DNA from 2 places in the Cellulosilyticum sp. WCF-2 genome. Region 1 is predicted to be linked to the other one. Evidence: riboswitches for the same ligand, from Rfam matches in the RefSeq annotation. Region 1 holds a riboswitch; the other holds the start of a gene.

Region 1 (7,458 bases):
TTAAAATCTCTGGTTCTGTTATATGCCTTGTGTGTTTTTCGATTAAGTGTTAAAAGAAGCGCCATTGCATGTTCTGCAATAGCATAAGGTGAATAAGCAGGTACACGAACAACATGAATCTTATTAAACGCTGCTTTAAAATCAATATTATTATAGCCAGCACAACGCATAGCAATAATAGATATACCTAAATCATCTAATTGTTTAATGACCTGTTCATTCAAGTTATCATTAACGAAAGCAACAATGCCTTCACATCCCTTTGCTAAAGCAACAGTATCCTCATTTAACTTATTCTCAAAATATTTAATTTCGAAATCATAATTCATTATAAAAGTATCAAACCATTCCTTATCATATGGTTTTGTATCAAAAAAAGCTATTTTTCTCATAATATCTCCCTTTCTTTAAATAAGTTTTATATTATATGTAAATTGACAATACTAATGGTTATTGTATAATAGAATTATATTACAATAATCATTCAAAATATTCAATGAAAATTCTAGGGATTATTGTAATAAAATACATAATGGAGGGGTTCTTATGTGTGGAGAACAAAAGTTTTATATTTGTAAGCACTGTGGTAATATTATTGGTGTCATACAGAACGGTGGTGGCAAACTCATTTGCTGTAATGAAGCTATGACAGAACTTGTCTCTAATACTACAGAAGCGACTACTGAAAAGCATTTGCCTATTATAACTATTTCAGGAAATGAAGTAACTGTAACTGTAGGTAGCATAGCACACCCTATGACAGAAGAACATCTTATTAATTGGATTTACCTCCTAACAGAAAAGGGTAGACAAAGAAAATGCCTTTTACCAGGTCAAGAGCCTATTGCTAAATTTGTCTTAACTGAAGATGATCATGTTATTGCAGCCCTTGCTTATTGCAATCTTCATGGTTTATGGAGAACCGACATATAAATGTTTTAAAGTACTATAGGTTAACTATAGTACTTTTTTACTAACTAATTCTTTTTATGTATTAAATACTAGGTTTAGATTATGTAAAGATTTCATTTCCTGCCCTAGTATTCATTGTATTTATGCTAAAATTGTGTTATAGAAATCTGATTTAAAATGACATAATGAGATAGAAGGAGTGTATAGTATGAAAGGAACCGTTGTATCGACTTGGATTAAAACCTGCCGTAAACTTTATAATGAACAACATATTGACGAAGCTATGGAGCTCGTTAATTGGAAGAGGGATCGTGTTTTTTCCCCTATTGAAACAGTGGATGATACGCAAATTTTCAAAGTAATTCATGCCATTGCTGAAAAGGAAAAAGTAAACGAAAAAGAACTATGGAAAATTATTGGTCATGAAAATATTAAAACCTTTCATCATGATTTTCCTTCTTTTTTCAAAACCCAAAATTTGTTTTCTTTTTTAAGGGCGCTTTTTGACGTACATATTATTATGACAAAGAAATTTAAAGGTGCTAAACCGCCACTTGTACAAATCAAAGCCATTTCTAATTATGAAGCATTATTAACCTATGAATCTGAACGTTCTATGTTTGATTATTTTTATGGCCTCTTTGAAGGTGCTATGCAGTACTTTAGTGAAAAACCAAAAGTCGAAGAATTAGAACGCTCAAAGAATAGCTTAACGATAAAAATCACCTTTGAAGCACCTATCTATTTTAAAAAACGCTATTTCTTTAATAACATCTTATCTCTAGGTTTTATAAAAAGCTTACCTATTAAAAATGCTATTTTTACAGGTGTCGTATCTTTGGCTATTACTTTTCCTTTATTAGGTTCTAGTTTATGGGGAAAAAGTCTCATTTTAAGTGGTATAATAGCTGTATTAAGTGGCTTAAGCACTCACTTGCTTTTAAAACCTCAAAAAATATTAGAAGAAGAATTAGAGTTACTCTGCAATAATGAATTTAGTACTTATGGTGAAATTAAAACGAATGATTCTTTTGAAAAACTTTATGGATTAATCAATAACTATAAAGCACTCACTCGTAAGGATTTTACAGGTATTAAAAGCGTGGTAGATGAGATGAGTTCATTTACCTCTGCATTAGGTAATATCTCTGATTCAATGAAAGGAACTTCTAATGATATTTCAGAGGTAGTAGAACAAGTAGCTGATGGTGCTACCGAGCAAGCTAAAAATACAGAACAAGCTGCCTTTGTGTTAAACCAAAATATTCAGGCACTTAAGGAAATTGTTGAAAGTGAGCATCAGAATAAAAATGAGCTAGAAAATGCATTATCTAAAGTTAATAATAGCTATCAAGGCGTTAAAAATACCAGTGACCATATTTTTAATACTTTAGGAGAATTCGATAAAATTAGAGAAAAGGGCCTCTACCTAGAAACAAAAGTACACGATATGACTGCCATTATTGCTATTGTTTCTCAAATTGCAGAGCAAACAAATCTACTAGCACTTAATGCTTCTATTGAAGCTGCTAGAGCAGGAGAAAATGGTCGTGGTTTCTCTGTAGTAGCTGAATCTATTAGAAAGCTAGCTGAACAGTCTAAAGCAGCTGTTCAAGAGGTTAACGCTAATCTAGCTTTATTTATTTCAGAAATAAAGCTATTTATAGAGGCTATACAAAAAGAATATCTAAAGCTTGAAAATGAAACCAAAAATCTAGAAGGTGTAAAAAATATTAGTTTCGAGGCTAATCAATCTATACAAGCTGTATCAAGTTCCATGATTGAACTTATCCATAGTCTTACTAAGCAAGCTGATAGTATTGGCACAGCTTCTTCCACAGTAGAAGCTTTAGCTGCTATTGCGGAAGAGAACTCTGCTTCTTCAGAAGAAGTAAGTGCTAGTGTTATTAACTATTCTCATGAAATTGGTTCTTTAGTAGATAATATACAGTCCTTTAAAACAATTACAAGTGATTTTCAACATGATCTAGATCAGCACAAGCTTTAGAAGGAATCTTAGGTAAATTCCAGCGGTATTTAGAAGCTAGTAAACGTATAAGGAAGGTAAGTAAACTGCCTATAGTCATGGCAATAACATTATTGATATCATACTTAATAAGAAAATAATAAGAAGTACTTCCTAATAAAGCAGCTAAAAAGTAAATATGCTTTTTTAAGAAAAATGGAATTTCTCCAACTAATACATCTCTAAGCATACCACCACCAACACCTGTTATGATTCCTACAAATAATGTTAAAAAAGCATTTTCGAAAAAACCTCCTTGCATAGCTGTTTGAACACCGATGACAGCAAATATGCCTAGGCCTATAGCATCAGCTAAATTGAGTAGTGAACCGAAGGTTGAACTCAAATGATTTTTAAATTGATAATGATAATATTGCGTTATGTATGCTACGATAAAAGCTATTACAGCAGTTAATGCTGCAACTATAACATAAATAGGATTAACAAATAATAGCGGAGGGTGAGAACCTAGCAAAATATCTCTTATTAACCCTCCTCCTGTAGCAGCCGTTACACCTAAAATAGTAATACCTAATAAATCTAATTGCTTTTCAATACCTCTTAAAGCGCCAGAAAGAGCAAAAGCAATGGTACCTATGATTTCTATTGAAAAAATCAGAGTTTCAATCACAATTTTATAACCTCACATTCTTATTATTAAAGTTTTTCAAACAAAAAAGAGGATAAAAAGCAATTATAAAAAATATAATTGCCTTTTATCCTCTGTCCTTTTACCTGAAAGCTTACCTATTGGTTTTCCTCGTCGGTGGTGTCAATTTTACGCAGACACGCTCTCCAGATTTACGTCCCTTGACTGTATTGTACCTGAGAGTTTCAACATCTACCTGGCTTATAGCTGTTTTGCTTCTTCGGTTATTATGTAGTACATAATATCTCCAGTCAATTTCAACCGTTTAATTGTTATTAATTCTTACTGAGTATATCAAAATTATAGTTGTATGTAAATCCCAAAATTGAACTTTATCCAAAAATAGGAATCAAAAGTGGAGGAGAGGAGTATCTATTTACAAATTACACATAATTATATACAAGCATTTAAAATACTAGTATTATAATGAATTACTATATATAGGAGATACATTCCATTCAGATTACATTGTAAATACTTATTTATATACCTAATATATCCAAATTGAAGATTTTGTTTTACAACCTTAAGAAGTTGTAAATGTTAAATATGTATCATTGAATGAGATGCAAGATATGTATAACAAAAATGAAATAGTTGAATCTGTTTGAAAAAGATTTTCTCATTTTAAGGATAAATTATTATTCTTACAAAGGAACAGAAAAAAATAGTTATAAAATGCTATTTTATTATAGTATTTTACTATTCGCGAAAGCTAAGTTATCTATATCTAATATTATAAATTCCTTGAAACACATAGGTTTAAATATAATGTATATATACATTATATTTAAACCTATGTGTTTTTGCATATTTAGATTGATTTCCTTTTGTTGTATATAACATATACTACGCTTAAAACTTTCAAAATATTTAAACACTAAATAGTTCTATCTTATTTTATATTCACGCAATTTGTCGTATAATAAAATGTAGTATGAAAATCATGCACTTTATTTATTTAATACATTGGGGAGGAAATTATGCTTAACTATGTAGCAGATGAAAAAATTTATACGTCAGCAAATTCTGGGAACGTAGTCCTGAAGGTTAGAGTTGCTAATAAAGAAAAGCCATATGCTTTAAAATTGTATGCTGGTATTAATGAAAGCTTTCAAAAATTGATTTTTAATAGAGAAATGGAAGCACTTAAAGTCCTCAATTCATGCGAAGGCATAGTTAAAATCAGAGATACTAGCACTGGTATTAAATATAAGGGTCAGAGACATTACGGTGCAATCTTAATGGATTATGTCCCAGGTAAGACACTAGATCGTTATGACTGGAATAAATATTCGCAGTTAAAGAAATACGAAATCTGCTTAAAAATATTAAAAACAGTAAACAATGCACACTCTAATAATGTCATTCACAGAGACTTGAAGCCTGCAAACATCATATATAATGACATAAATCATGAAATTACCATTATTGATTTTGGTTCAAGCAAAATTAAAACTATTATTGAAAAAGAAACAACTATGCCTATGTATTCTGAAAACTATTCAGCCCCTGAGCTGGTTTCTGGAAATAATGTAACAGAAAGAAGTGATTATTATTCTTTGGGTGTGATCTTTAGCGAGATATTATTTTTACTTAGCGCAAAAGATTCAGTAAGCCTAATAGATGAAATAAGTAAGCTGTCATATAAAGCTAATTTAAAAGACATAATCTGTTCCATGTTACAAAATGATCCATCATTTCGCCCTCAATCAATTCTTGATATAATGGATATTTTTAATGAACTTATTGGCGAATTAAACACTACAGCATTTGAGTATAATATCGTAATTGATAGCAGCAAATTACAGTATTTAAAAATGAACTATATCATTGATAATTCGTTAAATATGGCTGTTTTCGTTAATTCATATTTAAAAAAGCAATTTACTGAACGCTATGGTTACTATGATGAACGATATGATAAGTACATAATAACAGGATTGGAGCTTGTTTTGGAATGTACGGTAGATGAAAGCAATGGCATGATAAGTGTAATGAGGATAAGTGATATCCCAGTAGACAGACGTAATATCAATATAAAGCGAAGCTTTAAGATCGAAGGTAAGCTGACTTTTGTTGATTCTAGGCATAAAAATCAAGTGGCAATAGGTAAGGATAATGGTAAGCTGCTTGTTATGTTTAAAAATAGAAGAAATGAAAATGAATTGTTTAGAATGAAAGAAGATAAGTTTGAAAACCTTTTTGGCAAATGGCAGGAAGGGCTAGATGAGTCCATTGTAAATGAAAAAGAAAAAGTTGCAAAAATCATCTACTCTGAATATGAAGTAAGCGAAAATCATATTATTCTAGAGGTAGACGATTGTAAGAGTAAATCTATAGATGAAATACAGTCCAATGTTTCATATGTAATAGAAGGTACTGATGATAGAGGTCAATCAGTATACTTTGACTTAGGTGTATTCGATGAAATCATATGCAACGATGACTGTTTAAGAATGATCTTTTCCTTACCAAAAAAGATACTCAGAGGGAACGTAAAGGCTTTACTAGATAAGAAAGCACCTGTAATGGAGAGCTTTCTTGCAAATACAAGCTCATATAGGCGTCAGCTTAAGGCTGTTCATGCTCTTAGAACTGAGGAATATTCCTCACGCAACTTAAAAGATATTATATTAAATATAGAAGAGCCAGAAGAAATACCAACACTAACTCCACCAATATTTATTGCTAAGAACCTAAATGAATCACAGAAACAGGCTGTAGTAAAAGCATTAAATTCTGAGAATATAAGTTTAATTCAAGGGCCTCCTGGAACAGGCAAAACTAAGGTAATTAAAGAACTAATTGGCCAAATTATACGCAGAGAAGTTCAAACCAATGATAGCCCTAAAATACTGATTGTATCTCAGTCACATACTGCAGTTGATAATATCCTAGAAGGACTAGATAAGGTGATTTCTAATAATATGCAGATAATAAGAATAGGTTCAGAGAAAAATATTTCTCCAGAAATATCAAATAAATATACAATATCTGCTCATAGAGAGGCATTATTCAGCATCATTGAAACAAATGTTAAGAAGCATATTCAAGATAAGCAGACTATGTTAATGGGAAATTCAAATGTCCATGAACAGACACGCTGGGATAAGATAAAGAGTATTCAAGAAGATTGGATTCAACGTTCTGCTGAAAAAGATTGCATAGATTATCAGATGATAAGAAGTGCTACCGTTATAGCTGGTACATGTATTGGATTCTTATCTAATGGTTTTATAAAAGATATGGAATTTGATTATGTAATTATTGATGAGGCAGCAAAGGCAACTACACCAGAACTCCTTGTCTCAATTATTAAAGCGAAGAAAATAATTTTAGTAGGTGATCAAAACCAATTACCTGCTTATGCTGATGATAGTGTTTCACCTACTATTGCAAAATTAACTAAAAAGCCTGAGTATAGAATTTTTGATATCTTGTTCGATAGTTTGCCCAAGACACATAAACAAATACTGACTACTCAGTATAGAATGATTGAAAATATAGGAAATCTGATTAGTTTAGTTTTTTATGGAGGTACTATTGATACTGGATGCGACAAAATAGATAAATTACATGGATTATCACGATATAAAGATAAGTCCATTATTTGGTTCGATACGTCTGCAAACACAGATAAAGGGCAAAGGAAGATAAAGGGCGGCTCATATATCAATGAAGAGGAGAAGAGGATAATCCTAGAAGTTATGGATGACCTAAATAAATCTGGTGAGTTAAAAGGGCTAGATGTTGGTATCATTACTGGTTATAGCGGACAAAAAGACTTACTTAGAAAAGCAGTTAAATCTAATGAATATGATAAAATTGCAAAGATCGATATTAATACTCTGGATGCTTTTCAAGGAAG
Region 2 (7,458 bases), 2.3 Mb from region 1:
CTGTAACTAATATCATGAGATTATTAAAATTAACGCCATATGTACAAGAAAAGTTAAGAGAAGATGCTATTAGCTATGGGCATGCGAGAGCTATTCTTGCGGTAAAGGATATAAAACTGCAAAAACAACTTACTGATTTAGTAATTGAAAAACAACTAAGTGTACGAGAAATAGAAAAATATATTCAAAACTTATCAAGTAATAAGGATAAAAAGAAAAAAGATAAAGAAAAAGAATTATACAATCCATTCTATAGAGAAATACAAGAAGACTTACAACGTGTTTTAGGAACAAAAGTAGCTATTTCTAAAGGGGCCAAAAAGGGGAAAATAGAAATAGAGTATTATTCAGATGAAGAATTATCTAGAATCATACAAATTATTAATGCTAATAAGTAAAATGAAAGAAGATGAGTAAGTGACATGGAACAAATAGAGTTACTATTAAATGATTATTTAATTTATATCGTATTAGGGTTAGGTTTATTAGTTATTATACTTATGATTTTAGTATGTGTTAATGCGGCTAAAATGAAAAAAATTCAGCGTAGGTATGAAATGTTTATGTCTAAAGAAGATATTAATTTAGAAGAACTGTTAGTCCAGTATACTAAGAAACTCAATGTTTTATTACAAAATGAAAAGGAAATGCAAACCTCTATTGAATATATGGAAAAAACCGTTAAGAATTGCGTTCAAAAAGTGGGAGTAGTGAGATATCAAGCTATTGCTAATATGGGAGCCGATCTATCATATATAGTGGCGTTATTAGATGAACAGAATGATGGAGTAGTATTAAATGGAATCTATGGTAGAGATGGATGTTATACATATGCTAAACCAATCAATGGAGGTAAGTCTACTTATAATTTATCAGAGGAAGAAATTCAAGCAATAGAACAAGCAATGAATAAAAAGAGTATGTAATTCACATACTCTTTTCTTATAAAAGGATAAAGGAAAGTTAAAATGAATGGAATAACAAAAGTAAAACAAATATTCTTTAATAAACAGTTTATATGTTTTTTAATTATTGGATGTATCAATTCATTGAGTGGTATTGTTTTTTCGTGGTTTTATTCAGAAATCATGGGACCTATTATTGCCTTTATACCGGGTTATATAAGTGGAATTGTTGTGTCATATGTTTTAAATAGTGTATTTACCTTCAAAGAAGGATTCTCATTAGAGAAATTTATTAAATTTGTACTCTCTACGATTCCTAATTTCTTAATACAGTTTATTGCCGTCTTGATTATTGTTAATCTATTAGGGCTTCATAAATTGGTTGCTTATGCATTAGCAGCTATAGTGGGTGTACCAGTGACTTTTATTATCTTAAAACTTTTTGTATTTATAAAAAGATAAGAGAGAAAAAGAGCTATAAATGATTTAAATCATTTTATAGCTCTTTTTCTGATATATAATGAGTAATACGATAAGGATTGTTACTAAAATACTAAATAAATTGAACCATTTAATATTTAAGATACATAAGAAAAACATTAATAAAAGTAAAAAGAAGTGAAAAATACATATCATACGAATGATTTTAAAGGTATCTTTTTTTTCATACATATACCAAGTATATACAAGTAATATAATTTGCAAGATGATGAGAATAAGTATATAGAGCAATACATAGGTGGTCAAAGGTATATACCAGGGCGAAATAGGTATTTTAGAAGAAAAAAGGAAAAAAGATATACCTAACAACAAGTATTGCAGATAACGGCAGATGGTTAGATTCTTTGTTGAAAGCTTAGAATTCATTTAAATAGCCTTTCTAGATAAAGTAAGCATTAATAGACATCTAATCATGAATAATGTCATCTAAAAGTGAACGAATGTGGTCGTAATTAATAGTCCAACCAATACTTCCAGGGTTAATAACAATACCTGCAAAATTATTTTGAGATAAAACAAATTTCCATAACCATTCCGCAGGAACAGAGATTGTATTAATAGATTCCGTACACCAATTTTGAAGTTCAGTAGTAGTAGTAAAGGCTGGAAGGTATACTTCTCGCTCTTTGGTAGAGCAGATTAGTAAATGTAAATCATCATATTTACTAATAGTTATCTGAGTAGAATTTTCAGCAGAATTATCACTAGGGAAAAAGCCAATCAGGTAGTTAATGGTGTTTAAATAACTACCAAGCTTGTCTTGGTTTTCTTCAGTAGGATGATCTGCATAAATATTAAATAATTCATAAAATGTATCATTATGTAGTGGTAGATTAATATCTAAGGTAACGTGATTAGAGGTTTCAGGTGATGAATGATTAGGATTAAGATTATAAAAGTTATACATAGAAAGTCCCCTTTAATAAAATAAAATTTATATTTATCATAGCATATATAACGTAAAAATGGAATGTGAACCTTTATTTGGAATTTTGATTAGCCATAAATTCTTTAATATATGGAGAGGTAAGTAAAAGAGCGCCTGAAACAAGATAAATTATACTTATAATAAGAAGGATGAAACTACCTGAACTAGTATATTGTAAGAGTAGTATAATACTTGAAAAGGCAAGAATAACACATAATATCCATTTTGCCCAAGCATGACCTTTATAGCAGAATATGACTAAAGCAATCTCGATTAATAATCTAAAAATACCCTGACTAATAGTGTAGCTGATAAGACTCGGTTCTTTAAGGAATGTATAGATAGAAAAAACAGTAGATAGCAAATCAAATAAAATAGCGATACAGCCAATAGTAAGAAGCAAGTTTCTACCTTTAATTTCAGATTTCATAAAAGCCTCCTTGGATTATACAAAAGAATATAAATATATAAGTGTATCATAGCATAATTAGTGTGAAAATAGAATCAGATATAAGAAATACCAGAAAAAAAACTTATTATACAAGGACAATATTAATTAATTTGTATTATTGACGAAATAAATAATAGAAGAGTCAGTTAAAGAGATTTGGGGAGGTCTATTTTTGTATGAAAGCAAAAAAAGTAGCAGTTATCTCAGACCTTCATGCTAGCTTATCGATGCTAGATGCATTTATAAGTTATATAAATAAGCAAGATGTAGAGCTTATTTTAAATTTGGGGGATTATATCAGTAATGGGCCAAATCCATGTGAAGTATTTGATCGGATTTGGGTAGATAAAAGATTTATAAACATTAAAGGCTATGACGAAGATAGTCTATTTCATAGTGTGAAAAAATCAGAAGGAATTGCTCAAGGAGAATGGATAAGAAAAAAACTGGGTAAAGATAGATTAAAAAAAATAGAATTATCACCTAGTATAAAAATGATAAATATTAATAATAAGAAACTGTTAATGTGTCATATAAATGGATGGGCAGAAATTCTTCAAAAGTCAGCCCATCATATTATGGGAAAATTAAAAGATGAGGATTATAACTATATTTTAATGGGTGGAAGTCATAGACCAGAAATGACTTATCAAAATAAGATTTTTTTAAAAGGAAATGTTATTGATCCGGGGGCTATGACAAGTAGTGAAAATAGAGGAAATTTTGTTATATTAGATTTTAGTCAAGAGGAGCCTAATATCAGTTTTCATAGTCTATATGCAGAAAAAATTCATTTAAATCAAATAAATAGTAAAGAGCAAAGAGATATAATAAAAGAAGAAGTAGAAGAAAATACCTTAAAAGATACTCTACTTTATATACATGGAAAGAAGAAAAGTGGAGAGGTATATATAGACCAGGATGTTGTACAGAGAATACTAGAAATAGGATTAGAACAAAGTAAGTATATCTGTATTGGATGCTGGAACCATGAAAAGCAGATTATTAGAGAGTTATTATACTATCTTAAGTGTAGAAAAATAAAAGCATCTGAAGAGGGCTCTCAAGAATGGTATATAGGAGAAGTTACTGATCAGGTAAGGGAACTAGTATTAAATAGACGCTTATTACCATGTGGAAGATTAAAGTGGTTTGAAATATCCTTTCAATATCATATTAATAGTACAGCACCATTATATAGTATCTATCATTATGGTAAAGAAGGATTTATAAAGAGATTATCATTGAAGGAATTATATAGTATGGAAGAGATGTTAAAAAGATATGATATTCCATATACTATACCAATAAACCAATAAATAGAAAAATTTATTATGAAGTAGACCCATTATTATAGAAGAGATATCCTAATTTTAAATTAGAATGTAAGACCTAGTTATTATGACAGTGGCCTACTTTTTATGTCTAAAAAAGACATTAAACTAAAAATATTGACAACTAAACAATAATAAGCTATCATCACTTTATGTAATATAAATACTGGATGAAGCTATACAGAAGAGTGGCCGTAAAGCCCACCGAAGGAGTAACACTCTCAGGTACTTATAAATATTATAAGTGGTGACTGCATAGCTGACAGTACTCTGGAGAGACTCAAGTTATGAGCGCCGAAGGGGCAAAAGCAATTTTGCTTAATCTCTCAGGCAAAAGGACAGAGCAGGCTATATTAATCATAATTAATTATTAATTAGGGATAAAGACATATTTTTTTAGAATAAATAATCAGTTTATTTATGGAAACAATAATGCTATAAGTTGATTAGAGTAGTAATCTTTACTTATAGTATTTCAGTTATTGAAAAGTATGGGATTAATATGGAAAGCAAGTCTATAAACTTAAGGAACTCCTCTTATTTTAAGGTTAATTAAAAGAAGGGAGTATTTTTTTATGGATTTATTAAAGGTGTTAAACACAATTAACGATTTTGTATGGGGACCACCATTATTGGTTCTATTAGTAGGAACAGGCATTTTATTAACTGTTAGATTAAAACTAATTCAAGTATTAAAATTACCAAAGGCCGCTAAACTTATCTTTAAAGCAGAAAATAAAGGGAGCGGAGATATTAATAGCTTTGCAGCTCTATGTACAGCTTTAGCTGCAACTGTAGGAACTGGAAATATTGTAGGGGTTGCTACAGCTATTGGTACAGGTGGCCCAGGAGCCTTATTTTGGATGTGGATAGCAGCCTTTTTTGGAATGGCAACTAAATATGCGGAAGGTGTACTTGCTATTAAGTATAGAACAGTAGATGCAAATGGTCAGATTTCAGGTGGACCGATGTATTACATAGAAAAGGGACTTGGGAGGAAATTTAAACCATTAGCGATTTTCTTTGCAGTAAGTGGTATTTTAGTGGCTTTATTGGGAATAGGTACATTTTCACAAGTAAACTCGATTTCTACAAGTATTAATATGGTAGCTGGTATTGATGTTTACGTAGGAAATATAATAGTAAGCATGTTAGACCAATTACATATTTTATCAGGAGCAAGAGAATGGATTGCAACAAATGGTTTTCCTGTTATTAGTATGGTAGTAGCCATACTTGTAGCTATTATTGTTTTTGGTGGCATTAAAAGTATCTCAAAAGTATCAGAAAAAGTTGTACCAGTGATGGCTATTGTATATATTGTCTTATCAGGTATTATTTTAGGTGTGAACTATCAAAGTATTTTACCAGCATTAGGAGAAGTATTTACTGGAGCTTTTTCAGGAAGAGCAGCCGTAGGAGGTTTCTTAGGAGCAACCATGGCTAAAGCTATACAAAAAGGGATTGCTAGAGGTGTGTTTTCGAATGAATCAGGTCTTGGTAGTGCGCCTATTGCAGCGGCAGCAGCAAAAACAGAGTGGCCTGCTGAACAAGGGCTTATTTCTATGACAGGAACATTTATTGATACAATTATTATTTGTACATTAACAGGTCTTACTATTCTTGTTACTGGGACATGGTGTCAAGAAGGTATAGAAGGAGCAGCAGTAACACAAGCAGCCTTTTTACAAGTATTTCCTAAAACAGGATCAATACTTATTACGATTTGTTTAACCTTGTTTGCATTTACAACTATACTAGGATGGTGCTATTACGGGGAACGTTGTTTAGAATATTTAGCTGGTGTAAAAGGAATTAATATCTATCGTTGGGTATTCATTGGCATGCTGGCTATTAGTGGTTTCTTAAAATTACAAGAAATCTGGGCTTTAGCTGATATTGTAAATGGACTTATGGCATTTCCAAATCTTATTGGTTTAATAGGTCTCTCTGGGGTAGTAGTAACTGAGACAAGACTTTATATGGAACATTTGAAAAAACAGGAGATAAAAGAATCGCAAAGCAAAGTAGCATAAAGAGCTAAAAATAAAATCAAGGGATTATGATAAAATTCATAGTCCCTTGATTTTATTTTTGGATTTAAATATTGAGTTAATCTTATATTTATATGAAATTGGAGGACATATGATTTTATTTATATTAGAGGAGAACTATTAGAAGCACATTATAACGATATTAATATAAGTTCAAAATAAAATAAAAAAGTGTTGACAATTTAAAACGGGAGTCATATTATTGTATTAAGTAATTAATACAGTAAGGAGGTAACACAATGCCATGGGACTTTGATAATAGCAAACCTATTTATATACAATTAGTAGAAGAATTAAAACTAAGAGTTATATCAGGGCGGCTAGCAGCAGGTAGTAAACTTGATTCTGTAAGGGACCTAGCAGAGGAAGCAGGAGTTAATCCTAATACCATGCAAAGAGCATTAGCAGAATTAGAAAGAGATCAATTAGTGTATAGTCAAAGGACAAGTGGGCGTTTTGTGACAGAGGATATGGAATTAATAAAAACCATGAGAAACCAATATGCAACCACTAAAATTAAAGAAGTAACAGTAGCACTATTACAACTAGGCTATACCAAGGAAGAACTTTTAAAATTGATTGAAGAAGACTTAAAAGAGCAAGAAGAGAAAAAGATAGAATATATATAAAATTCATGAGTAAGGGTTTTGGCATAAAAAGAATTAGAGGAGGCAGTTAAATGAGTGAGCTTTTAAAGTTAGAAAAAGTGAGTAAACAATATGCTCATAAAGAAGCACTTAAGAGCGTAGATATTACCATACCACCTGGTAAAATAGTGGGGTTACTTGGGCCAAATGGTAGCGGTAAAAGTACAATGATCAAGTTAATTAATGGATTACTAGAGCCTACATCAGGAATGGTAACTATAAATGGATATAAACCAGGGATTGAAACTAAAAAAGTAGTGGCATATTTACCAGAGAGAACTTATCTTAACAACTGGATGACAGTAGAAGATTTATTAAACTTCTTTAGTGATTTTTATAGTGACTTTGATATGAATCGAGCACTAGATATGTTTGATAAGTTAAATATTGATTTAAAAGCTAAGTTAAAAACAATGTCTAAAGGAACTAAAGAAAAAGTACAACTTATTTTAGTCATGTCAAGGAAAGCAGAGCTTTATATTTTGGATGAACCTATTGGTGGCGTTGACCCAGCTGCTAGAGATTATATTATTAAAACAATTATTAAAAACTACTCTGATACAAGTTCTATTTTAATCGCGACTCATTTAATTCAAGAGATAGAAAATATTTGTGATGAGGTTATATTCTTATCAAAA

Evidence for each region. Region 1 has a riboswitch for glycine ahead of EKH84_RS13790 (trimeric intracellular cation channel family protein). Riboswitches for the same ligand answer to the same signal wherever they lie in the genome.
Region 2: linked by a shared signal. The riboswitch ahead of EKH84_RS02775 (alanine/glycine:cation symporter family protein) and the one ahead of EKH84_RS13790 (trimeric intracellular cation channel family protein) in region 1 are both predicted to bind glycine.

What each region holds. Positions count from the first base shown of each region.
Region 1 covers NZ_CP034675.1:3,078,334-3,085,791, forward strand. Annotated here, with positions in the region: gene EKH84_RS13775 (2-hydroxyacid dehydrogenase) at 1-392, opposite strand, end outside; gene EKH84_RS13780 (desulfoferrodoxin family protein) at 547-933, shown strand; gene EKH84_RS13785 (heme NO-binding domain-containing protein) at 1,121-2,920, shown strand; gene EKH84_RS13790 (trimeric intracellular cation channel family protein) at 2,877-3,569, opposite strand; glycine riboswitch at 3,661-3,738, opposite strand; glycine riboswitch at 3,743-3,848, opposite strand; gene EKH84_RS13795 (AAA domain-containing protein) at 4,571-7,458, shown strand, end outside.
Region 2 covers NZ_CP034675.1:635,738-643,195, reverse strand. Annotated here, with positions in the region: gene EKH84_RS02805 (ParB/RepB/Spo0J family partition protein) at 1-398, shown strand, start outside; gene EKH84_RS02800 (DUF4446 family protein) at 423-926, shown strand; gene EKH84_RS02795 (GtrA family protein) at 969-1,367, shown strand; gene EKH84_RS02790 (SseB family protein) at 1,813-2,313, opposite strand; gene EKH84_RS02785 (hypothetical protein) at 2,387-2,764, opposite strand; gene EKH84_RS02780 (metallophosphoesterase family protein) at 2,962-4,104, shown strand; glycine riboswitch at 4,380-4,471, shown strand; gene EKH84_RS02775 (alanine/glycine:cation symporter family protein) at 4,695-6,155, shown strand; gene EKH84_RS02770 (GntR family transcriptional regulator) at 6,413-6,802, shown strand; gene EKH84_RS02765 (ABC transporter ATP-binding protein) at 6,853-7,458, shown strand, end outside.